One region of the Pseudobutyrivibrio sp. UC1225 genome, then DNA from elsewhere that is predicted to be linked to it. Evidence: predicted binding sites of a transcription regulator. Region 1 holds the regulator's gene; each other region holds the start of a gene.

Evidence for each region. Region 1 encodes Rex, which represses fermentation and respiration genes when NADH is low (regulators of the CRP and FNR family bind a similar motif). Its sites were predicted from a motif close to ATTGTTAANTANTTAACAAT; they were not measured.
Region 2: the regulator Rex is predicted to act here: its motif matches at 3,262-3,281, upstream of BMZ41_RS09025 (iron-sulfur cluster assembly scaffold protein).
Region 3: the regulator Rex is predicted to act here: its motif matches at 2,152-2,171, upstream of pflB (formate C-acetyltransferase).
Region 4: the regulator Rex is predicted to act here: its motif matches at 3,000-3,019, upstream of gap (type I glyceraldehyde-3-phosphate dehydrogenase).

What each region holds. Positions count from the first base shown of each region.
Region 1 covers NZ_FOVQ01000001.1:215,721-221,680, forward strand. The annotation lists gene BMZ41_RS01075 (hypothetical protein) at 86-844, opposite strand; gene BMZ41_RS01080 (redox-sensing transcriptional repressor Rex) at 853-1,485, opposite strand; gene abc-f (ribosomal protection-like ABC-F family protein) at 1,562-3,481, opposite strand; gene BMZ41_RS01090 (polyribonucleotide nucleotidyltransferase) at 3,548-5,629, opposite strand; gene rpsO (30S ribosomal protein S15) at 5,810-5,960, opposite strand, start outside.
Region 2 covers NZ_FOVQ01000006.1:2,565-8,524, forward strand. The annotation lists gene BMZ41_RS09015 (extracellular solute-binding protein) at 1-1,250, opposite strand, end outside; gene BMZ41_RS09020 (GGGtGRT protein) at 1,382-2,392, opposite strand; gene BMZ41_RS09025 (iron-sulfur cluster assembly scaffold protein) at 2,414-3,106, opposite strand; gene BMZ41_RS09030 (HD-GYP domain-containing protein) at 3,311-5,692, opposite strand; gene BMZ41_RS09035 (ATP-binding protein) at 5,709-5,960, opposite strand, start outside.
Region 3 covers NZ_FOVQ01000002.1:8,443-14,402, forward strand. The annotation lists gene pflB (formate C-acetyltransferase) at 1-2,028, opposite strand, end outside; gene BMZ41_RS02990 (GGDEF domain-containing protein) at 2,550-4,400, shown strand; gene BMZ41_RS02995 (exonuclease domain-containing protein) at 4,405-5,286, shown strand; gene BMZ41_RS03000 (flavin reductase family protein) at 5,411-5,960, shown strand, end outside.
Region 4 covers NZ_FOVQ01000001.1:609,247-615,206, reverse strand. The annotation lists gene BMZ41_RS02830 (oxidoreductase) at 1-1,225, shown strand, start outside; gene BMZ41_RS02825 (shikimate kinase) at 1,338-2,129, shown strand; gene BMZ41_RS02820 (histidinol-phosphatase HisJ family protein) at 2,160-2,966, opposite strand; gene gap (type I glyceraldehyde-3-phosphate dehydrogenase) at 3,140-4,156, shown strand; gene BMZ41_RS02810 (phosphoglycerate kinase) at 4,240-5,463, shown strand; gene tpiA (triose-phosphate isomerase) at 5,482-5,960, shown strand, end outside.

The sequences.
Region 1 (5,960 bases):
ACAATGAATTCTAACATCTTATATTTTACCATAATGACAAAGAAAAGACTAAACTTTATGAAGCTTAGTCTTTAAAATTCATAGATTATTCAGATTCATCTGAAGTTGCATCTTCAGAGTTATTAGATTCTTTTGTTTCCTTTGACACAGCCTCCAAATCCACATCTTCTAAATCAACGTTAGATAAATCAGCTACTTCAGCATCTGTCGATTTTTTGGGTGCAGCATCATCGATTTTATCATCGGCTATACCAATATAAAAGTCGCCATTTTGCATATCAAAGAGATTTAAAACTTCCATTCCAAATACATCATGCATATATGAATATATTTCTTTATTATTTATCTCTCGATTATGCTTTCTAATAACATTTTTTTTGAGCTGAACACGGATATCTTTTATCCAATTTGTGATTTCTTCAGCCTCTGAAGAATTAGTCCTAAGCTTATCATAACAAAAATCCATGGTTGCCATCATAAGCTCTCTGTTTACCTCATCAGTTTGGGCAGGTAAATCCTTCTGTTCGTCTTCGGCAGCAGCAATCCTCTCGTTACATTCTTCAAGAAGTCTTTTATCATCGTCAAGTTTCTTTGAAACCAAGTCAGAGGTGCCCTCCATATTTTCCATAACGGAAGCCATAAGACTTTCTTTTACTTTTTTTAAATCCTTTAATTCCTTTTTGAGCTCAGCATCTCTTTTGAGGAGCTCATTTTCTTTTGTTTCTAAATCTTTAACGGTATCAGGCTTGCCTCCTAAGGCAAAAAGCCTGTGCCATTTTTGATCTAAAATAAGCATTGGAACCTTGATTTTAGCAATTGCACTTTGAAAATCATGTTCTGCCATAAAATCACCTACTTATTTTGCTTGGTAATATTATATGATAACTGCATTAAGCTGTCAGAAAGATGAACATTTTCAATAACAACATCTGGAATATCATCCAAATCAACATGAGCAAAGTTCCAAATAGCGTGAACGCCAAGTGAAACCAGCTTTAAAGCTGTTGATTTTGCATTTGCCTTTGGAAGTGTGAGGGCTGCAATTTCAACATCATTATTCTTAATAAATTCTGGTAATTCATCAAGCATCTGGATAGGTAAATCCCTAACCATTTTACCTTTTAAATCAGGGTTTGTATCAAATAAACCGATAATCTTGAAACCAACTCGTTCAAATTTAACATATCCTGCAATAGCCTGGCCAAGATTACCAGCACCAATAACTATAACGTTATGAGTCTCATTAACACCAAGGATATTTCCAATTTCGTCATGAAGATAAGCTACATTGTAACCATAGCCCTGCTGGCCAAAGCCGCCGAAATTGTTAAGATCCTGTCTTATTTGAGATGCCGTAACGTGCATACGCTTGCTTAAATCATTTGAAGAAATGCGTTCAACACCATCATCTAGAAGCTCTCCTAAGTATCTATAGTATCTAGGAAGTCTCCTGATTACTGCCTGCGAAATCTGTTTGTCCAAAATAAACGCCTCCTAATAAAAGATTAATTTTATTATAGGGTTCGCAAAAAAGTTTGTCAACAAATTAACAATTTATACGCTATATACTACTGATTTCCTCCCACTGTTGGTATAGGTTATCAAGTTTAGCATTTATTTCGTTCTGTTTAGCAGTCAATTCATTTAATTTAGCTGAATTGGTCATATTCTCAGGCTTGATAAATTCCTCGTCTATAGAGGCTTTCTCAGCTTCAAGCTGTTCTATTTCTTCTTCAATCTTTGAAATACGATTCTGAAGCTTTCTTTTCTCTGCTTCGATACGCTTCTGTTCCTTGAAGTCCAGCTTTGCAGCTGTTTCTTCCTGATTTGTTCCAGAGCCCTGAGACACGCTTGATGTAGATGAATTGCCATATAACTGCTCTTTCTTGGCAATGTATTCATCATAGTTACCAAGATATTTTGTCAGTCCACCATTTGAAAGCTCCAAAATGGTATTGGCGGTTTTATTTACAAAATATCTATCGTGACTTACATATAAAAGAGTACCATCATATTCATTAAGCGCCTCTTCAAGCATCTGTTTTGAATCCATATCCAAGTGGTTGGTAGGCTCATCGAGAATCAGAAGGTTTGATTTTGAAAGCATAAGCTTTGCAAGAGATACTCTTCCTCGTTCACCACCTGATAAATCACTGATACGCTTGAAAACATCATCCTCAGTAAACATAAAGGCTGCTAAAGTGTTTCTAACCTTTGTTTCTGTAAGGAAAGGATAAGCATCGTGAAGCTCACTGAAAATTGTATTAGATTCAGTAAGTCCCTGCTGCTCCTGATCGTAGTAGCCTACAGTTACATTTGCACCAAAACGAATCTCACCGGATTCGAAATCAGTAAGACCATTTATACATTTTAAAATTGTAGTTTTGCCTGTACCGTTATCACCTAAGATAGCGATTCTATCGCCCTTATGGACGTCAAAAGATAAATCTGTAAAGATGTTTTTATCGTCATAAGATTTGGTTACATGGGAAAAATCAAGAACATCCTTACCGCTTTCTTTTTCAATCTCAAGAGTAAGACGCATTTTTGGTAAATCCTTATCAGGTGCATCCATTACATCCATTTTATCAAGAAGCTTTTTACGGCTTTCAGCTCTTTTGATAGATTTTTCTCTATTGTATGACTGAAGCTTTTCAATTACTGCCTTCTGATGTTCTATTTCCTTCTGCTGCTTTTCATAAGCATTTTCGTAGGAAATCTGAGCAAGCTCTTTCTGAGCAACAAAGGATGAGTAATTACCAGTATATACACTGGTTCTGCCGTAAGATAAATCAACTACATGGTCAGCGATTTTATCAAGGAAATATCTATCGTGGGCAACAATTACAACAGCACCTTTATAGGAAGCCAGATATCCTTCCAACCACATTATAGAATTTAAATCCAGGTGGTTTATAGGCTCATCAAGAAGAAGTAAATCTGGTGAAGATGCCAGCAATCGACCAAGACTTACTCTTGTTTTCTGACCGCCCGAGAGCTCATTCATACTTTTCGAAAGATCGTCACCCTCAAAGCCTAAACCTTTAAGAATACCTACAGCTTCAGAACGGAAGGTGTATCCTCCCTTTAAATCAAACTGATGCTGAAGCTTATGATAATCCTCCATAAATGCTTCCATCTCTTCATGAGAAAGCTGACTCATTTGCTGTTCCATTTCTGTCAGGCGCTTTTCCATTGAAAGAAGGTCTTCTCTGGCACCAAGAACAGTGTCTAATATATTGCTTCCGAAGGAATCCTCTTGATACTGAGCCAAGTAGCCCATTGTGGCATCTTTTTTTAAAGTAACTTCTCCGTCATCTGCTGGAAGTTCTCCGATTATAATTTTAAGGAGTGTTGATTTGCCGGTACCATTGTTTCCGACAATAGCAACCTTTGAACCTTCGTCTACTGTAAATGTAGCATCTTTAATTATTGAATCCTCGCCAAAGGATTTATAAATATGTGAAACATTAAGTAACATGATTTTTTCCTTAAAAAATGCGCCCGACAAAGAGCCAGGCGCATTAAAATAGCTAGCTAATTAGTTTTACTGTACGTCCTTGATAGAGAAGCTAATACGTCCCATCTTGTCCTTGCCAAGGCAAACAACCTTAACAGTATCGCCAAGTGTAAGAACATCTTCTACTCTATCAATTCTCTCCTTAGCAATCTTAGAAATGTGAACCATTCCTTCCTTGCCTGGAGCAAACTCGATGAATGCACCGAATTCTTTAATGCTGACAACCTTACCTGTAAGAATCTGATCCTTCTCGAAATCTGTAGTAATGATTTCAATCATCTTCTTAGCCTCATCCATCTTAGCAGCATCTGTACCGCAGATAGAAACGTTGCCTTCATCTGTAATATCAATCTTAACATCACATCTTGCAATGATTTCGTTGATTGTCTTTCCACGCTGTCCAACAACATCACCAATCTTCTCTGGATCGATAGAAAGCTGAATAATCTTTGGAGCGTACTCGCCAACCTGTGGACGTGGCTCAGCGATTGCCTTGCTCATGCAGTTGTCCATGATGAAGAATCTAGCTTCACGACAACGAGCGATAGCGCCCTCAACGATTGGACGTGTAAGACCGTGAATCTTAATATCCATCTGGATAGCTGTGATACCTTCCTTAGTACCAGTAACCTTGAAGTCCATATCTCCGAAGAAGTCCTCAAGACCCTGAATATCTGTAAGAAGTACGAAATCGTCATCTGTATCACCTGTAACAAGACCACAAGAGATACCAGCTACCATAGCCTTAAGTGGAACACCAGCAGCCATAAGTGACATACAAGATGCACATGTAGAAGCCATTGATGTAGAACCGTTTGACTCAAATGTCTCTGAAACGGCACGGATTGCATATGGGAACTCCTCTGGTGTAGGAAGTACAGGGAGAAGTGCTCTCTCTGCAAGTGCACCGTGACCAATCTCACGACGTCCTGGTCCTCTAGAAGGCTTTGTTTCACCTACTGAGTATGCAGGGAAATTGTAGTGGTGCATATATCTCTTCTCTGTAACGAAGGCATCAAGACCATCAATCTTCTGTGCCTCTGAAAGAGGAGCGAGTGTTACTACGTCACAAATCTGTGTCTGACCACGTGTGAACATTGATGAACCGTGAACACGTGGAATAATATCAACCTCAGCTGCAAGTGGACGAATCTGATCAAGCTGACGTCCATCTGGACGCTTATGATCCTTAAGAATCATCTTGCGAACTGTCTTCTTCTCGTACTGATAAATAGCCTCACCAAGAACTGCAAGCCATTCTTCATTCTCTGCAAAAGCTTCCTCAAGACGCTCTGTAATCTGACGAATATTCTCCTCACGAACCTGCTTCTCATCTGTGAATACAGCTTCCTCCATCTCTGTTGGAGGAACGATTTCTTTCATCTTAGCAAAAAGCTCTTCTGGAATAGCACATGATGTGTACTCGTGCTTTGGCTTACCACATTCCTTAACCATCTCATCGATGAAGTTGATGATTGTCTGGTTAACATCGTGGCACTTGTAGATAGCTTCAATCATCTTATCCTCAGGGATGATGTTAGCACCAGCCTCAATCATGATTACCTTTTCTCTTGTAGAAGCAACTGTAAGCTTAAGGTCGCCCTTATCCCACTGCTCCTGTGAAGGGTTAACGATTAACTCACCATCAACCATACCCATCTGTGTCATAGCACATGGACCATCAAATGGGATATCTGAAATACATGTTGAAATAGCAGCACCAAGCATAGCAACAAGCTCTGGACGGCACTGTGGGTCAACAGCCATAACCATATTGTTAAGTGTAACGTCGTTACGATAATCCTTTGGGAAAAGTGGACGCATAGGTCTGTCGATAACACGAGATGTAAGAACTGCGTTCTCAGATGCCTTACCTTCTCTCTTATTAAATCCACCTGGAATCTTACCTACTGCGTATGTCTTCTCTTCGAACTCTACTGAAAGAGGGAAGAAATCGATGCCATCACGTGGCTTATCAGATGCTGTAGCAGTTGAAAGAACTGTTGTATCACCATACTGAATAAATGCTGCTCCATTAGCCTGAGCTGCAACTCTGCCGATATCTACACGAAGTGTTCTACCAGCTAAATCCATTGTAAATGTCTTCATGGTTTTCTCCTTATAAACTTAAATTATATTAAGCTCTAACCCGAAACTACTGAAAATGAAGCGAACTTCTAGAACCTTGACTTATTATAAGTCTTTCGCTAACAAATTCAGTGGCTTCGGATTGGGCTCGAAAACTAAATCATAGAAAAATGAGCGGAGAATACACTCCGCTCGTATAGATTACTTTCTTAAGCCAAGACGCTCAATAATTGAACGATATCTCTCAATATCTGTGTTCTTAAGGTATGCAAGAAGGTTTCTTCTCTTACCAACCATCTTCATCATACCACGACGTGAATGATGATCACCTGGGTTAGCCTTAAGATGCTCT
Region 2 (5,960 bases), on a different contig from region 1:
GTAATTTCTGTTACCATTTCATTTAAAAGAACCTGAACATCTTTACCCGAAGGATTACCCTGGCTCATAAGCGTTCCAAAGTTAGCTGCCGGATCCCAATAGGTTCCGCCAACTCTCTGCAAGCTTGAATATTCTGCCTGCTGTTGTAATGCCTGAATAGCTTTAGATTCTGCAACAGCACCTGAGCCTGAAGCATTTGTATTAGATGGTCCCTGTCCTCTCATTTCAAATCTTAAAGTCTGATTTTGCTCATTGGTCATCCAATCTGCAAATTTCGCTGCCCAAGCCTGATTTTTAGAATAAGAATTAACGCCTACAAGCTTATATCCTGCATAGCTGGACATCTGAACCTGCTGTCCTGCCACAGTATACGTAGGAAGCTTGCATGCAGCATAATTATCACCCCAAGCTTCCTTTATTCCATTTTCATCCCAAATACCACTAACACCAGCAGCAAAGGTGCCATCAGCTGCCCCACCTACAAATCCATCATTACTCTCACATGTAAATGCTGGATTTCTACCAATTGCAGCCATAGCCTCTGCAACATCTCGACCAGTTATATTTGTGTATTTTGCATTCCAATTGCAGTAGGTAGAAATTCCGTCATCATTAAGACCAATCTCCATGTCTGTGTTTCCAAAAAACGCATACATGTACCAACCAGAATTCATCTCCATAAATACCTTTTGTCCTGCAGCACCTGCAGCTGCCATAAGACTATCCATAGACTGAACTGCTTCATCACTTATAACCGCTTTATTATAAAATAAGAAATATCCATTATCTGCTGTCAATGGGTAAGCATATAATGTTCCATTTACGGAAGCAGCGTCACTTGCAGCTGCTAAATTTCTACCTGAAATCTCACTGTCATTTTCAACTTTTTTAAGGACACCAGAAGCAACTAAAGCCATGAGCTGATCATCAGCAAAAGTGAATACATCTGGAGCATTTAACACATCTCCAAGTATTTCATCCTTAGCACTGGATTCACTATGAGCCTCAAAGGTAATTTTGAAATTTGCCATACTACCATACTCTTTAATGAAGCCACTAATTATTTGATTAACCAGCTCTTCATCTTCATCGGCTCCCCAAACTCTTAGAGAAACATCACCCGATGGCAATCCAGTCTCTTCCTCAGGAGCTTCGGCTGTTGCTGCAGTCTCCTCCTTGGAACCACATCCTGCGAAAAGAGCTGTGATTAACAATAAAGAAACAAAAAAACTAAAAAACCTTTTGCTCATAGAAAAACCTCCTACATGCATAAATCAATTGATAGCAATACACTAGCATATAAATGTTACAGAATTGTCAACAAGGGCAATAAAAAAGAGCCCTCAGGAAGCCTGAGAGCTCTTTAAAAATTTAAGTATAATTAGAACTTACCAGCTGTAGCAGCTTCCTCAACTGAAACTGCAACTGCAACTGTAGCACCAACCATTGGGTTGTTACCCATACCGATAAGACCCATCATCTCAACGTGTGCAGGAACTGAAGATGAACCAGCGAACTGAGCATCTGAGTGCATACGTCCAAGAGTATCTGTCATACCGTATGAAGCAGGACCTGCTGCCATGTTATCTGGGTGAAGTGTACGTCCTGTACCACCACCTGATGCAACTGAGAAGTACTTCTTACCCTGATCTACGCACTCCTTCTTGTATGTACCAGCTACTGGATGCTGGAAACGTGTAGGGTTTGTAGAGTTACCAGTGATAGAAACACCTACGTTCTCGTGGTGCATGATAGCAACACCTTCCTGAACATCGTCAGCACCGTAGCACTTAACTGTTGCACGAAGACCATTTGAGTATGCCTTCTCAGAAACGATGTTAAGCTTAGCATCATGATAATCGTACTTTGTCTCAACGAATGTGAAACCGTTGATACGTGAGATAATCTGTGCAGCGTCCTTACCAAGACCGTTAAGGATAACACGAAGAGGCTTCTGGCGAACCTTGTTAGCCTTCTCAGCGATACCGATAGCACCCTCAGCAGCAGCAAATGACTCGTGACCTGCGAGGAAGCAGAAGCACTCTGTCTCCTCCTCAAGGAGCATCTTTCCAAGGTTACCATGACCAAGACCTACCTTACGGTGATCAGCAACAGAACCTGGAATACAGAAAGACTGAAGTCCCTCTCCGATTGCAGCAGCTGCATCAGCAGCCTTACGGCAATTCTTCTTAATAGCGATTGCAGCACCTACAGTGTAAGCCCAGCAAGCGTTCTCGAAGCAGATAGGCTGAATCTTCTTTACCTGCTCGTATACATCAAGACCAGCGTCCTTTGTAATCTTCTCAGCTTCTTCGATTGAGCTGATACCATACTTATTAAGAACAGCATTGATCTGATCAATTCTTCTCTCATATGATTCAAATAAAGCCATTTTAGTTTCTCCTTTCCTTTATTATTCCTGACGTGGATCGATAATCTTAACAGCATCGTCAACACGTCCGTACTGGCCCTTTGCCTTCTCCCATGCTGTGTTAGGATCATCACCCTTCTTAATGAAGTCTGTCATCTTTCCAAGAGAAACAAACTGGTATCCGATAACTTCGTTATCAGCATCAAGTGCGATACCTGTTACATAGCCTTCAGCCATCTCAAGGTAACGAACACCCTTTTCCTTTGTTGCGTACATTGTACCAACCTGTGAACGAAGACCCTTTCCAAGATCCTCAAGACCAGCACCAACTGCAAGTCCGTCATCAGAGAATGCAGACTGTGTACGTCCGTAAACGATCTGAAGGAAAAGCTCTCTCATAGCTGTATTGATAGCATCGCAAACAAGGTCTGTATTAAGAGCCTCAAGGATTGTCTTACCCTGAAGGATCTCTGCTGCCATAGCAGCTGAATGTGTCATACCTGAGCAACCAATTGTCTCAACAAGTGCTTCCTCAATAACACCATTCTTAACATTTAAAGATAATTTGCAGGCACCCTGCTGTGGAGCACACCAGCCTACACCGTGTGTGAAACCGCTAATATCAGAAATCTGCTTAGCGTGTACCCATTTTCCCTCCTCAGGGATAGGAGCTGGTTCATGCTTTGCGCCCTTTGCTACAGGACACATGTTTTCTACTTCTTTTGTGTAAATCATTGTAGAACTCCTTTCTTCGTTCGATATAATGACCATTAAAATGTAATTGCTACTTACATTAATGACATAATTTGGAACGTGCTTATGTACATAAGCACGCTATCGAGAATATTTTCTCATTTTTTGTTTATTTAGTAAAGTACTCTTTTGCACTTTTTGTTAAAAATTTGACTAAGAGTTATGCATAGAACCTAACTCATCATTCTATTCATAAATTCTAATGTCCGTAATGGCACATTGGTCACCTGTAATAGAAAAATATAGTTTTTCTGGCATAAGAAGAAACATAGTTTTATTCTTGATTTTAAAATCAGAATTTTCAATGGCCATCTCCAGAGTGTCGCCAGATATCCTAAACGAAATATGGCAGTCCATTCCCTTTTTATTTTTCTCTTTCCAAGTATCCCAATTCTTAAACTCCCTAGTTTTTTTAACTGTAGGATCATTGGTAGCAAGTGTTGAATCACTCTTTAGTTCACCATTCATTTGAATAAGAGCATATTCCAAATAATTTTCCCCATCAACCTTGCCATCATCTGAAGAGTACACGACTATAAAAGGGCAATTCCAAATGAAATTTGCCATTGGAAGGCTCATTGTATGGAATTCACAATTCAATCCATCCGTTATAAGAGTACCAACAGACGATGCCGATCGGAAACGATCAATCTGAAGATTAGGTAAATCTCCTTCAAGTCTGTTAATGTAATTGTTGGCTGGAGCAATTCGTGTGAACTGATCATCTGTAAATATCTCTTCTGTACGTTCTATATTAATGTTACTAATATTACAATATTCACCTGTGATGCCTATATAAGCGTACTTTGAATTCTCAGGTAAAGCCATAATAACATCTATAACTTCAGAATCACTTGATATGCTTATCTTTAGATGATCCCCACATTTAGCTGCAGTCATCTCATAGGCAGCACCGTAAAACTCCGAAATGCTTCCACTTTTTTGAGAAATTGTAACTTCCATGTTCTTAGCCTTAGTGGAATTATAGTGCCCATTAAACCAAATCTCCCCAAATTCTAAATACCCAAACGCGCTTATACTCTTCTCATCAGAATGGATTCTTCCATCGTAAGCATCAAAAACAATAATTGAAGGTGCCGAAAATCCCGTTGGCGAATCGCTATTAAGGCTCCATTCAAAACCGATTTTTGTAATCTTATCATCAATAAGAATTCCCTTTGTAACATTACTTCTATATTCATTAACAGAGAGGTATTCATCAGGCTTATTATCTATATCTTCCACATTTTCACGCAACTTATAGTCCTTATCGCTGTCAATAAGACTAATCATAATAGCTGCAAAACGTGGATCAAATGTTGTTCCTGATTTTTTTAAAAATTCTTCTCTAACAATCACTTGAGGATACGCATCCCTGTCACTTTTTCTTGAAGTCAGATTGTCATAATAATCTGCAACAGCAATTATTCTGGCTATCTCTGGAATCTCGTCTCCTTTTAAATTTTCAGGATATCCGCTTCCATCATATTTTTCATGATGAAAATGAGCACCATCCTTTAAAAAAGGATATTCTGTGATATTAGACAATATATCCGCACCAATAATTGTTTCTCTTCTATAAATCTTCAATTCTTCTTCATTTAGATTGTTTCTTTTGTTTAAGATGCTTTCAGGAAGACCAACTTTTCCAATATCATGTAACAGTGCAGCATAATATATTTCATCACATTCTTTGTCACTCTTCCCACAGGTTTTTGCTATTGCCTTTGCATAATTTGCAACACGAGTAGAATGGCCCAATGTAAATACATCCTTTGCCTCTACAGCCCCCATGAATGCAGAAGATGTTTGTTCAAAAAGACGTTGCATACTCTCCTGCTCTTTTTTCAAAAAGTCAATCTCGCTACGCTTGCCCTCCTCCATTTCTCGATTAAGATTAAATAAAGCTACTACGTAAATAAATATGCAAGTAATAATAATTCCTATATTGGTCATTGATGTTCCCGCTATAAATAATTGAGCAATGGAGCAGATTAAAGGAACAACAATAAAAAGAGTATTTGAAAGATTAATTATCCAATCTAAATATCTTTTATATTTTATAATTGCAGTCAATTGAATCAAAGGCACGAAGAATGGGAAAATATAACTTATAATATATCCCGGTCCTCTGCTATAAATATTATTTGAATCAAATGTATAATATATTCCTGATAAGCCACAGAAAATACAAAGTATAATTCCAATAATCATAAATATCGTGCAAAAATCCAGTCGTAGCGGAGTCTTCTTCATCTTTCCTTCATTCTTATATAAATCAATAAGATATAGATTGAATGCCAATACAATAACATCAGTAAATAGGTAATCCATGAAAATAGAAAGACGATGCATGAAAAGACCTAATTGGGATATATCACCATTGTAGAAGTATGAAAGTCTATCAGAATAAAGCAAAGCCATTGCGCTTAATTCCAGAAACAGCAGCACAATTCTTCTGCTTAATGGCAAAGCTCTAGCTACAACAACAAAAATTGCTATTGTTCCGCATATACTGCTTAGAGCCAGCATCAGATCCAATTGATGTTTGATAAAAAATTCTAACATCCTTCTTTCATCCTCTCTACAATGAGTGTAATTTTGTAAGCTTGGTATATAGACTTCTACATTCAGATAGGAAACTGTTTGTATTATCTGCTATATAATCTAAATCATTACGATTTCCTGCAGCCTCCAAAGACTCTGCAACTGCCACCAAATCATTAGCGCCTACAATTGAACAGGAGGTTCTTAAACTATGCATTTTAATAGTGTATAACTTGATATCTAAATTCTTATAAGCATCTTCTATTCCGTTAACATATTTATTTATGGC
Region 3 (5,960 bases), on a different contig from region 1:
CTCTTCCTCAGTGTGACCAAGGGCACCTGGGTTGATTGTCTGTGTATTAGAAATTCCATCAAGTGCCTCTTCGTATGGAAGCTTAGCAACAGAGTTGAGGGAAGCGATAAGTCCGTTAACCTCAGCACCGTAAGATGGGTTAGCACCTGGTGAAAGTGGCTCGCCAGCTGGACGTCCATCTGGAAGAGCACCTGTAGCCTTACCATAAACTACGTTTGAAGTAATTGTAAGTATTGATGTTGTAGGCTCTGAATCTCTGTATGTATGGATGTGACGAAGCTTGCCCATGAATGTACGAAGAAGCCAGATAGCGATTTCGTCTGCTCTGTCATCATCGTTACCGTAACGTGGGAAATCTCCCTCTATCTCAAAGTCCTTTGTAACGCCGTTCTCATCACGAACAGCCTTAACCTTTGCATACTTGATAGCTGAAAGTGAGTCTACACAGTGTGAGAATCCAGCGATACCTGTAGCAAATGAACGACGTACATGTGTATCGATGAGGGCCATCTGGCAAGCCTCATAGTAGTACTTGTCGTGCATGTAGTGAATCATGTTAAGTGTACCTACATAGAGGTGTGCAAGCCAATCCATCATCTGGTCGAACTTCTGCATAACATCATCATAATCAAGGTACTCTGAAGTGATAGCCTTGTACTCTGGACCTACCTGGTCGCCAGACTTCTCATCAACACCACCGTTGATAGCGTAGAGAAGACACTTAGCAAGGTTTGCACGAGCACCGAAGAACTGAAGCTCCTTACCTGTCTCTGTTGCAGATACGCAGCAGCAGATTGAGTAATCATCGCCCCATGTAACACGCATTACATCATCATTCTCGTACTGGATTGAAGATGTAGTAACAGAAATCTTTGAAGCGTACTTCTTGAAGGACTCAGGAAGACGGCTTGAATACATAACAGTAAGGTTTGGCTCTGGTGAAGGTCCCATGTTTTCAAGTGTGTGAAGGAATCTGTAGCAAGTCTTTGTAACCTGATGACGTCCATCAAGACCGATACCACCAACCTCGAGAGTAGCCCAAACTGGGTCACCTGAGAAGAGCTGGTTGTAAGACTCGATACGAGCAAACTTAACCATACGGCACTTCATTGTGAAGTGGTCGATGATTTCCTGAGCCTCTGACTCAGTGATGATTCCCTTTGCAAGGTCACGTGAGAAGTAGATATCAAGGAAAGTAGAAACACGACCTACTGACATAGCAGCGCCGTTCTGTGTCTTGATTGCTGCAAGGTAACCGAAGTATAACCACTGAACAGCTTCCTTAGCTGTGCCAGCTGGCTTAGAAATATCGATGCCATAAATAGCAGCCATTTCCTTCATGCCCTTAAGAGCATTAATCTGATCTGTGATTTCCTCACGAAGCTGGAAATCGTAACGACGCATACCCTGACGAGCAGTTGCATCGAAATCAGCCTTCTTCTTCTCGATAAGGTAATCAATACCATAAAGAGCAACACGTCTGTAATCGCCTACGATACGACCACGTCCGTATGTATCAGGTAGACCTGTAAGAATTTTATTGTGACGGGCTTTCTTCATCTCTGGTGTGTAGATGTCGAATACCCCCTGATTATGTGTCTTGTGATATTTAGTAAAAATTTCGTGAAGCTTCTCGCTTGGCTCATAACCATACATTCTGCAAGACTGCTCAGCCATAGTGATACCACCAAATGGCATGAAAGCTCTCTTAAGAGGCTTGTCTGTCTGAAGACCAACAATCTGCTCGAGCTCCTTTGTCTCCTCTGAAATGTAACCTGCGCCATGAGAAGTAAGTGAAGATACAATATCTGTATCCATGTCGAGAACGCCACCCTTTGCACGTTCAGCTGCCTGAAGTTCCTGAAGCTTTCCCCAGAGAGTGTTAGTAGCCTCTGTTGGGTCTGCTAAGAAAGATTCATCTCCATCATATGGAGTGTAGTTGTTCTGGATGAAATCACGTACATCAACGTTGTCTTTCCAAACGCGACCTACGAATCCATCCCACTGTGAGAAATCGTGATTTGCCATGATTATTCTTCCTTTCTACTACAAAAACATTAAATGCTTCACGCTAGTTGGGGTTGTGTCTACGCATATCATTGGACAGTTAGATGCGTCTAACACGCTAGCTGAGAAATACTATAACATATGTCTGATAAAAAAATAACAATGTACCTCAATTAATACATTGCAGATATAATTTTTGTTCAATTAACCAAAAATAAAGAAATTTTTTGACCCCAGAGATGGAAACTTATTGATAATTAAGTTACTATTCACAGTAGCTCTACCCATATTCATAATGGAAGTCTTTCAGACTTCTTTCTCAGTGCTAAAGCACTTAACATTATTCATATGGTAGAGCCACTGATTCCAGTTTATAAAATATTAAAAATTATTCTTTACCAAATGAATTTGGACAGAATATATTTTTAATATTTTATAACTGTGAATAGTAACTTTTTTAAAAATAAATAACGAAAAATTCATAAAAATAGAGTACAATAGATGCAGTCGTATGGGGTGAATTTTGTATTGGGAGAAATACTATGATTAACGGCAAGAAATTAGTGGTTCTATGCGCTTATCGTGTCTACGATGCACAGGTATTCAGTTTTATTGCAGAACTCAACAGACTACTTAATGAAAAGGATTGTTGTCTGTTTGTTTATGCATTGAATTCTGAAATAGGAAACAGCGGTGACAATCAGGCAGAGACGGCTGTTTTTGATTTGATTCCTTATGATAAGGCGGATGCTGTTGTCATCATGGATGAAAAGATAAAATGCCGTGAGCTGGTTCAGGACATCCTTGCAAAGGCAGAAATCCATGAGGTTCCATCTGTAGTCATTGATGGACATTATGATGGAGTGTCCTTTGTTAACTATGATTATGAGAAGGGCTTTGAGGCGGTAGTGCGTCATGTTATAGAAGAACATCATGTTACCAGACCTCATTTTATGGCAGGTAAACGCACAAGCGAGTTTTCAAATGCCAGAATAGAAGTCTTTAAAAAGGTAATTGCAGAGAATGGAATTGCCTTTGAGGATAGCATGCTGAGCTATGGTGATTTCTGGTCTATGCCAGCCAGACTCGCTGCGCAGGACATAGTCAGATCTGGAAATCTGCCAGAAGCTGTAATATGTGCCAATGACATTATGGCAATAAATGTCTGCGATGTTTTTCAGGAGGTAGGTCTCAAGATTCCTCAGGACATTATTGTTACTGGCTTTGATGGCATCGAGGAGGCTTTTTGGTCAGTTCCGGGAATCACTACTGCAGCCTGCAACAGCAAGGAACTTGCAGCAGCCATTATGGACGTGGTTCGCCAGCTGTTTGATGGCAAAAGAAATATTGAAAAGTGGATTGAACCATCCTTTATTGCAAACGAATCCTGCGGATGTCCTAGATGCAAGCTGGATTTGTTGTCAGTGGTGGATGGTTTGAACAATAGATTTTATCATCATCAGGATGATATCCATATTATGCAAAATATTGCATCCCGAACAATGGGAGGTCAGTCGATAGAGGAGTGCATTCATTATTTGAAGAATCCTATGACAGCCCACACCTGTTGTGTTATTGAGGAGTCCTGCTTCGATTTGGAAAACAATTTCTTCATGGAAGAAAAAGCCAGTGGAAAGAAATGCGTTTTCTTAGATTCATATTCTGAGGAGGACAGGATTGTGCTTTATAATCCAGAGACAATCATTCCTCATTTAGATGGTATTTTGGAAAAAGGATATCCTTTAGTTTTTAATGCACTTGAATACATGGGAAAATCTCCAGGATTTATTTGCTATACCTATCCTCGATTTGATATTATTGACTACGCGAAAATGCCAGCCATTACCAATAGCATTGGCATGGGAATTGGCGGGTACGTTTCAATGAAATATCAGAGGTATCTCCGCGATAAGATTAGGAGAATGTATCAGAATGATGCCCTTACAGGCCTATATAATAGAATGGCTTTCAAGGGACATTTCGAGGAACTGAAAGAAGATCCAATAAATAATGGTCAGCCACTTACTGTTATCATGGCTGATTTGAATGGACTAAAAAATATCAACGACACCTGTGGTCACAGTGCGGGCGATCATGCTATTGCCACCGTTGCTAAGGCACTTACTGAAGCCTGTCCACCTAGCGCTATCAGCGTTAGATTTGGCGGTGATGAGATGTTTAGTTTCGTTATTGGTGATTGTGATACAGATGAGATTATTTCTGATATAGAAGAGGAATTAAATGATGAAAGCGAGAGGTTGGATTATACAATTTCTGCCAGCCTCGGAATATATGAAACAGTCTTCCATGAAGAAATAGATTTGGAAGAAGTTATTGGCCATGCAGATGAACAGATGTACAGCGCAAAACGCAGGGTCAAAGAAGGGCGGTAATTTAGTGAGCACAAACACAGAAAAACAAACCACAAAGAAAAAGGGGCCAAGTCAGACAGCACCTATGGGCTTCAAGGGAAAGAATCAGGCGTTTCTTGATGCTGAATACTTAAGTGCCAGATTTAAAAAGACCTCGATAGAGGATGTTATCTCTGTGGGAGTGGTCATTACTAATCCAGAGCACGAGGAGTTGGACAGATTTTATTCTACGGTTCAGCTTACAAGAGGTCACAAGCTCCCACCTCTTATTACGGAGCTTACAGGTCTTACAAATGAAGAGCTTGAATTTGCACCTAGCTACGAAGAAGTTATGACAGAGCTTATTAATCTCGTTAAGAAATGGCAGGTTGGTAAGATTTGTGTCTGGGGTGGCGATAAGAATAATTTCCAGAGGGATTTTGAATCTCGTAATCTGGAGAAGCCACTTAAGAGAAGCGTTGCAAAATTCATCAGCACCTTTGAGAATATTCAAAAGGATGTGAGTCTTGATATCACAGGCGGATTGGATGCAAATCTATCTCTGGCAGATATGAAGACCATCTGCGGACTTGGCGGTCACGTAGCACACAACGCCTTGAATGATGCAGAGGATATGCTTGAGTGTATCAGAATTATCGAGAAGGATGAGATGAAATACGATGGTGTTGAGGCTGCTGAATATAAGAGGTTCAGAGGTGAATACGTTAAAAACAGAAGCTTCGATGATCCAGAGGTGGATGAAGATTACATTATTGATTCACCACTTGGATTACAGTTCTTAGAGGAGCTTAAGGGCAGAGGCTTTGCAGATGACCCTAAGACAAAGGCATTCATGGATGACCTTGGTTTCATTCTTGGTAAAGGAAATGTCTATATGGGTACTTTCTCTGAGATGATGAACGAATAAAGATTACGACCGTTTTTCGGTTTAGAGGTTAAAATGTAGAAATCCGCGCCTGCATTTTAACCTCTTTTTTTTACAGGGAAATTAAGGTATATTGGTATAGATTTAGAGCGTTTAGGAGGTGCTTATGGCAAAGCAAAAATGGAAACCTGGAAATATGGTTTACCCACTTCCTGCGGTTATGGTTACCTGCCGTGGAAAAGATGGAAAGGATAATATTTTAACGGTTGCTTGGACAGGTACAGTTTGCACTAATCCACCTATGGCATATATTTCAGTTAGACCTAGCAGACATTCTTATCCAATGATTATGGAGACAGGAGAGTTTGCTATTAATCTCACTACAGAGGAGTTGTCCTTTGCTACAGATTACTGTGGTGTTACTTCTGGAAGAGATGTAGATAAATTTAAAAAGTGCGGTCTTCACAAGGTTGAGGCTGATGAGATAAATGTTCCTCTGATAGAGGAGTCTCCAGTTAACATTGAGTGCAGAGTTCGCGAGGTCCATGAGTATGGCAGTCACACCATGTTCGTTGCTGATGTTCTTTGTGTTCATGCCGACGAAAAATACATGAACGAGACAGGTAAATTTGAACTGGAAAATGCAGGGCTTTTGGCATATAGCCATGGCACTTATTATGGATTGACAAAGCCACAGGGCACCTTTGGATATTCAG
Region 4 (5,960 bases), 390 kb from region 1:
TAATGGTTCTATACAGTACCAGATTGATGCAAATTATCTTCCAGATGGATGGCGTTCATACATGGCAAAGGCTGTTAAGGAAAAATATGGTAAGCCATGTGTAACAATGGGGAATATTCGTGATCCTAAGGTCGCTGAGGAAATTCTTGAGAAGGGCGACGCAGATATCATCGGTATGGGTCGTGGACTTATCGCAGATCCAGCTTGGGTAAATAAGGTAGAGTTCAATAGAGAAGACGAGCTTAGAAAGTGTATCTCTTGTAACGTTGGTTGCGCTGGTCACAGAATTGGTCTTAATATTCCAATCAGATGTACAGTTAACCCTGCAGTTAATGCAAATGATGAATATTATAAGAGAAAAATCAATAAGCCTTGCAACGTAGTTGTAATCGGTGGTGGTACTGCTGGTCTTGAGGCAGCTTGTACAGCAGCTGAGGTAGGATGTACTACTTTCCTTCTTGAGAAGAAGCATGAGCTTGGAGGTCTTTCTGTTCAGATTTCTAAGATTCCTGATAAGAAGAGACTTGCTGATTTCCCTAAGTACATGATTAACCGTGCTAGCAAGCTCAAGAATCTGTTTGTATTCACAGACAACGACACTACAGTAGAGCAGGTTAAGGGATTAAAGCCTGATATTATTGTTAATGCTACAGGTTCAAATCCTACACTTCCTCCAATTACAGGTCTTATGGATCTTGTAGACAAGGAAGATTCTAATGTAGCTACAGTTATCAAGATGATCGAAAGAATCAATGATTACCCAGAGGATATGAAGGGTAAGAAGGTTGCTGTAGTTGGTGGTGGCGCCGTAGGTCTTGATGTAATGGAATTCTTTACAGAGAGAGGTTGCGAGGTTACTATCATCGAGATGCTTCCAATCATCGGTAATGGTCTTGATCCTATTACTAAGTGTGATACAGCTGCTAAGATGAAGAAGTACAATGTTCGTCAGATGACAAATACTGCTCTTCAGGAAGTTTGCAACGACAAGTTTATCGTTAAGACTCCAGAGGGCAATATCGAGAACATCAACTTCGATTATGGTTTCGTATGTCTTGGTATGAGAGCTAACACACCTATCATCAATGATCTTGAAGAGGCATTTGCTGATACTGATGTTGAAATTTACAACATTGGCGATTCTAAGCGTGCTCGTCGTATCATTGAGGGAACAGAAGAGGGCCGTGATATTATTAAGGTTCTTGAGAAGCATGAGTTTCTTTAAGATATAATCTGATATAATTACAGACAGATTGAAATTATGGGTTTCAATCTGTCTGTTTTTTTGTTAATATTAGTGTTACAATTTAAAGCACTAAAGTGAAGGAGAAGCTGTTATGGACCAATTAAAGATGTTACGTGAACACTTAGGACAGAATGATGAGATAATATTAAATGCGCTTTTAATGAGAAATAGCATTGTTGAAGAGATTATGGCTTATAAGGAAGCTAATGGTCTTCAGATATTACAGCCGGAGCAGGATGAAAAGCGCGAGAATTGGTTAAAGGCCAGTCTTGAAGGAAAGCGTCACGGCAAGGAAGTACAAAATGTTTTTAAGAGTATTGTTGAAAACTCTAAGCGTATTCAGGCAAGACATCTTTTTAATTACAATATTGTACTAATTGGTTTCATGGGAGCAGGTAAGACTACTATATCTGATTACCTCAGCACATGCTTTGCCATGGATGTGGTGGAAATGGATCAGGTTATCTCAGAGAGAGAGGGAATGAGCATCTCTGATATTTTTGAGGTATATGGCGAGGAACATTTTAGAAATGCTGAAACTAATCTTTTGAAGGAGATGCAGACAAAGCATAATGTAGTTATTTCCTGCGGCGGTGGTACTCCAATGCGAGAGTGCAATGTGGTAGAAATGAAGAAGAATGGTCGTGTTGTTCTTCTTACTGCAAAGCCTGAGACAATCCTTGATCGTGTTAAGGACAGTCACGACAGACCACTCATTGAGAATAATAAAAATGTGGAATTTATCGAGGAGCTTATGCTGAAGCGCCGTGAAAAATATATGGCAGCAGCTGATATTATTATTGAGACAGATAATAAGTCAGAGCTGGAAATCTGCGAGGAACTTGTAAATTCACTTTTGAAGTTCGATGCAGACAACAAATAGAATAGGACGATAAAAAAGCCTGAGCTTTTCCTATAGAGGATAAGCTTCAGGCTTTCTGTTTTTGTAAACCATAAATTCTTTGAAGCCGCAGGTATTTAGCATATCAGGAAGCTTTTCAAAATCTGCAGCAACGTGAGCTGGTTCGTGGGCATCAGCGCCAAGGGTTATCATTTTTCCACCAAGCTCATGGTATCGTTTTACGATGGATAATGCAGGATTAGGATTTGCCAGCCCTTTTCTAAGACCGCCAGTATTTATTTCCAGTGATTTATCCATCTTTATTATCTTATTAAGAATCTCATCAACAATTTCAAAGTAAGGCTGGTGGGTATCTTCTTTTACCTTAGGATCCTTTGCATATCTAAAGGCGTAATCTAAATGTGCGACAGTATCAAAGTCTGTAAATGCTGTAATATTCTCTAAAACACATTCGTAGTAGCGGGTGAGAAGCTGCTTCGCATCTCCGGATTCCCAAAAGGTATCAAAATATGGATCCTGCTTATCAATGAGATGAGTACTTCCTATTATAAAGTCGAAAGGAATATCTTTAGCTACCTTATATATGTCAGCTGCAATATGTGGCTGAATCCCAAGCTCAATTCCGGTTAATACTGTGAAGCTATCATTAGATTGTTCTATAGCAAGCCTGTGCTGCGCTTCGTAATAGCTGTAGGGGTCAAGTTCGAAAAAGCCATATTTAGGAGGATAGTCCAAATCCATATGGTCTGTGAAGGTGATACCTCGAAGTTTTTTTGCGCGAGCTGCGTTTATCATATCAATGGGTTCGGCCTTGGAATCCCCTGAAAAATTACTGTGCATGTGATTGTCCCAAAACATAATTCTGCCTCCTTTTGACGCTAATTCTAGCAGATTGAGAAAATTTTAACAATAATTTCATTTTGGGCTTGAATTATAAATTGGTTTTGTTTAAAATGTAGTACATACGGGGTGCATTTTTGTGGCACTTCGAAAAATTAATATTTTAAAAGAATCTTTAGGAGGATTTAAAAATGGCAGTAAGAGTAGCAATTAACGGTTTTGGCCGTATCGGACGTCTTGCATTCCGTCAGATGTTCGGTGCAGAAGGTTACGAAGTAGTAGCAATCAACGACTTAACTAGCCCAAAGATGTTAGCACATCTTTTAAAGTATGATTCATCACAGGGAAAGTACGAGCATGCAGATGAGGTTTCTTGCACAGATGATTCAATCATCGTTTGCGGTAAGGAAATCAAGATTTATGCATTCCCAGATGCAAACAATTGCCCATGGGGTGAGCTTAAGGTAGACGTAGTTCTTGAGTGTTCAGGATTCTACACATCAAAGGAAAAGGCACAGGCTCACATCAATGCTGGTGCTAGAAAGGTTGTTATCTCTGCTCCTGCAGGAAACGATCTTCCTACAATCGTTTACAATACAAACCACACAACACTTAAGGCTGATGATACAATCATTTCAGCAGCTTCATGTACAACAAACTGCTTAGCACCTATGGCTGACGCACTTAACAAGTACGCTCCAATCCAGTCTGGTATCATGGTAACAATCCATGCTTACACAGGTGATCAGATGACACTTGATGGCCCACAGAGAAAGGGTGATCTTCGTCGTTCACGTGCAGCAGCAGTTAACATCGTTCCTAACTCAACAGGTGCTGCAAAGGCTATCGGCCTTGTTATCCCAGAGCTTAACGGAAAGCTCATCGGATCTGCTCAGCGTGTTCCTACACCAACAGGTTCTACAACAATCCTTACAGCAGTAGTAAACAAGAAGGATGTTACTGTTGAGGGTATCAACGCAGCTATGAAGGCAGCAGCTAACGAGTCATTCGGTTACAACGAGGATGAAATCGTTTCTTCAGATATCGTAGGTATGAGATTTGGTTCTCTCTTCGATGCTACACAGACAATGGTTTCTAAGGTTTCTGATGATCAGTACGAGGTACAGGTTGTTTCTTGGTATGATAACGAGAACAGCTACACATCACAGATGGTTCGTACAATCAAGTACTTCTCAGAGCTTGCTTAATTCGTTTATCGAAATTAACGACTTTATTAGGGGTCCGGTCCACATGGACCGGACCCCTTTTTTATTAAGGAGGAATAATAAAAATGGCATTAAACAAAAAGACAGTTGATGATATCAACGTAAAGGGTCGCCGTGTTCTCGTTCGTTGTGATTTTAATGTACCACTTAAGGCTGGCGAGATTACAGATGATACACGTATCAAGGCAGCTCTTCCTACAATCAACAAGCTTATTGCTGATGGTGGAAAGGTTATCCTTTGCTCACACCTTGGTAAGGTAAAGAATGGTCCTAACGAGGGCGAGTCACTTGCTCCAGTTGCTAAGCGTCTTTCAGAGAAGCTTGGTAAGGAAGTTGTTTTCGTTTCTGATTACAACGTAACAGGCGAGGCTGCTACAAAGGCAGTTGAGGCTATGAAGGAAGGAGATGTAGTTCTTCTTCAGAATACTCGTTTCCGTGGCGAGGAAGAGACAAAGAACGGTGAGGCATTCTCTAAGGAGCTCGCTGATCTTGCTGATGATTATGTATGCGATGCTTTCGGTTCATCACACAGAGCACACGCTTCTGTAGCTGGTGTTACAAAGTTCATCACAGCTAAGGGTGGTTCTAACGTAGTTGGATACCTTATGCAGAAGGAAATCGACTTCCTTGGCAACGCTGTTGAGAATCCTGTACGTCCATTCGTAGCTATCCTTGGTGGTGCTAAGGTAGCTGATAAGCTTAACGTTATCAACAACCTTCTTGAGAAGTGTGACACACTTATCATTGGTGGTGGTATGTCTTACACATTCCAGAAGGCTATGGGATATGAAATCGGTACATCACTTTGTGATGATACAAAGCTTGACTACTGCAAGGAGATGCTTGAGAAGGCTAAGAGCATGGGTAAGGAGATTCTTCTTCCTACAGATGCTGTTACAATTGCAGAGTTCCCAGATCCAATCGATGCTCCAGTTGAGACTGTAGTATATGATTCAGACAAGATGCCTGCTGACAGAATGGGTTGCGATATCGGACCTAAGACAGTAGAGCTTTTCTCTAACAAGGTTAAGACAGCTAAGACAGTTCTTTGGAACGGACCAATGGGTCTTTTCGAGAACCCAGCACTTGCTGTAGGTACAGAGTCTGTAGCTAAGGCTCTTGCTGAGACAGACGCTACAACAATCATCGGTGGTGGTGATTCAGCAGCAGCTGTTAACCAGATGGGATTTGCTGACAAGATGAGCCACATCTCTACAGGTGGTGGTGCTTCACTTGAGTTCCTTGAGGGTAAGGAGCTTCCAGGCGTTTACGCAGCAGATGATAAATAAGAAAAGAGGAAAATAAAAATGGCAAGAAGAAGAATTATTGCCGGCAACTGGAAGATGAACATGACACCTTCTGAGGCTGTAAAGCTTGTTGCTGAGCTTAAGGATTTAGTAAAGAACGATGATGTAGACGTAGTTTACTGCGTACCTGCAATCGACATCGTTCCTGTAGTAGAGGCTGTTAAGGGTACAAACGTAAACGTTGGTGCTGAGAACTTCTACATCGAGGATAAGGGTGCTTTCACAGGCGAGATTTCAGCTCCTATGCTTGTTGACGCTGGTGTTAAGTACGTTATCATGGGACACTCTGAGAGAAGAGATATCTTTGGTGAGGATGATATCCTTATCAACGCTAAGGTTAAGAAGGCATTCGCTGCTGGTCTTACACCAATCCTTTGCTGTGGTGAGTCTCTTGCTCTTCGCAAGGCTGGCACATACAAGGAGTGGATCGAGCGTCAGAACACTTGGGACCTTTCAGGTGTTACAGCTGATCAGGTTAA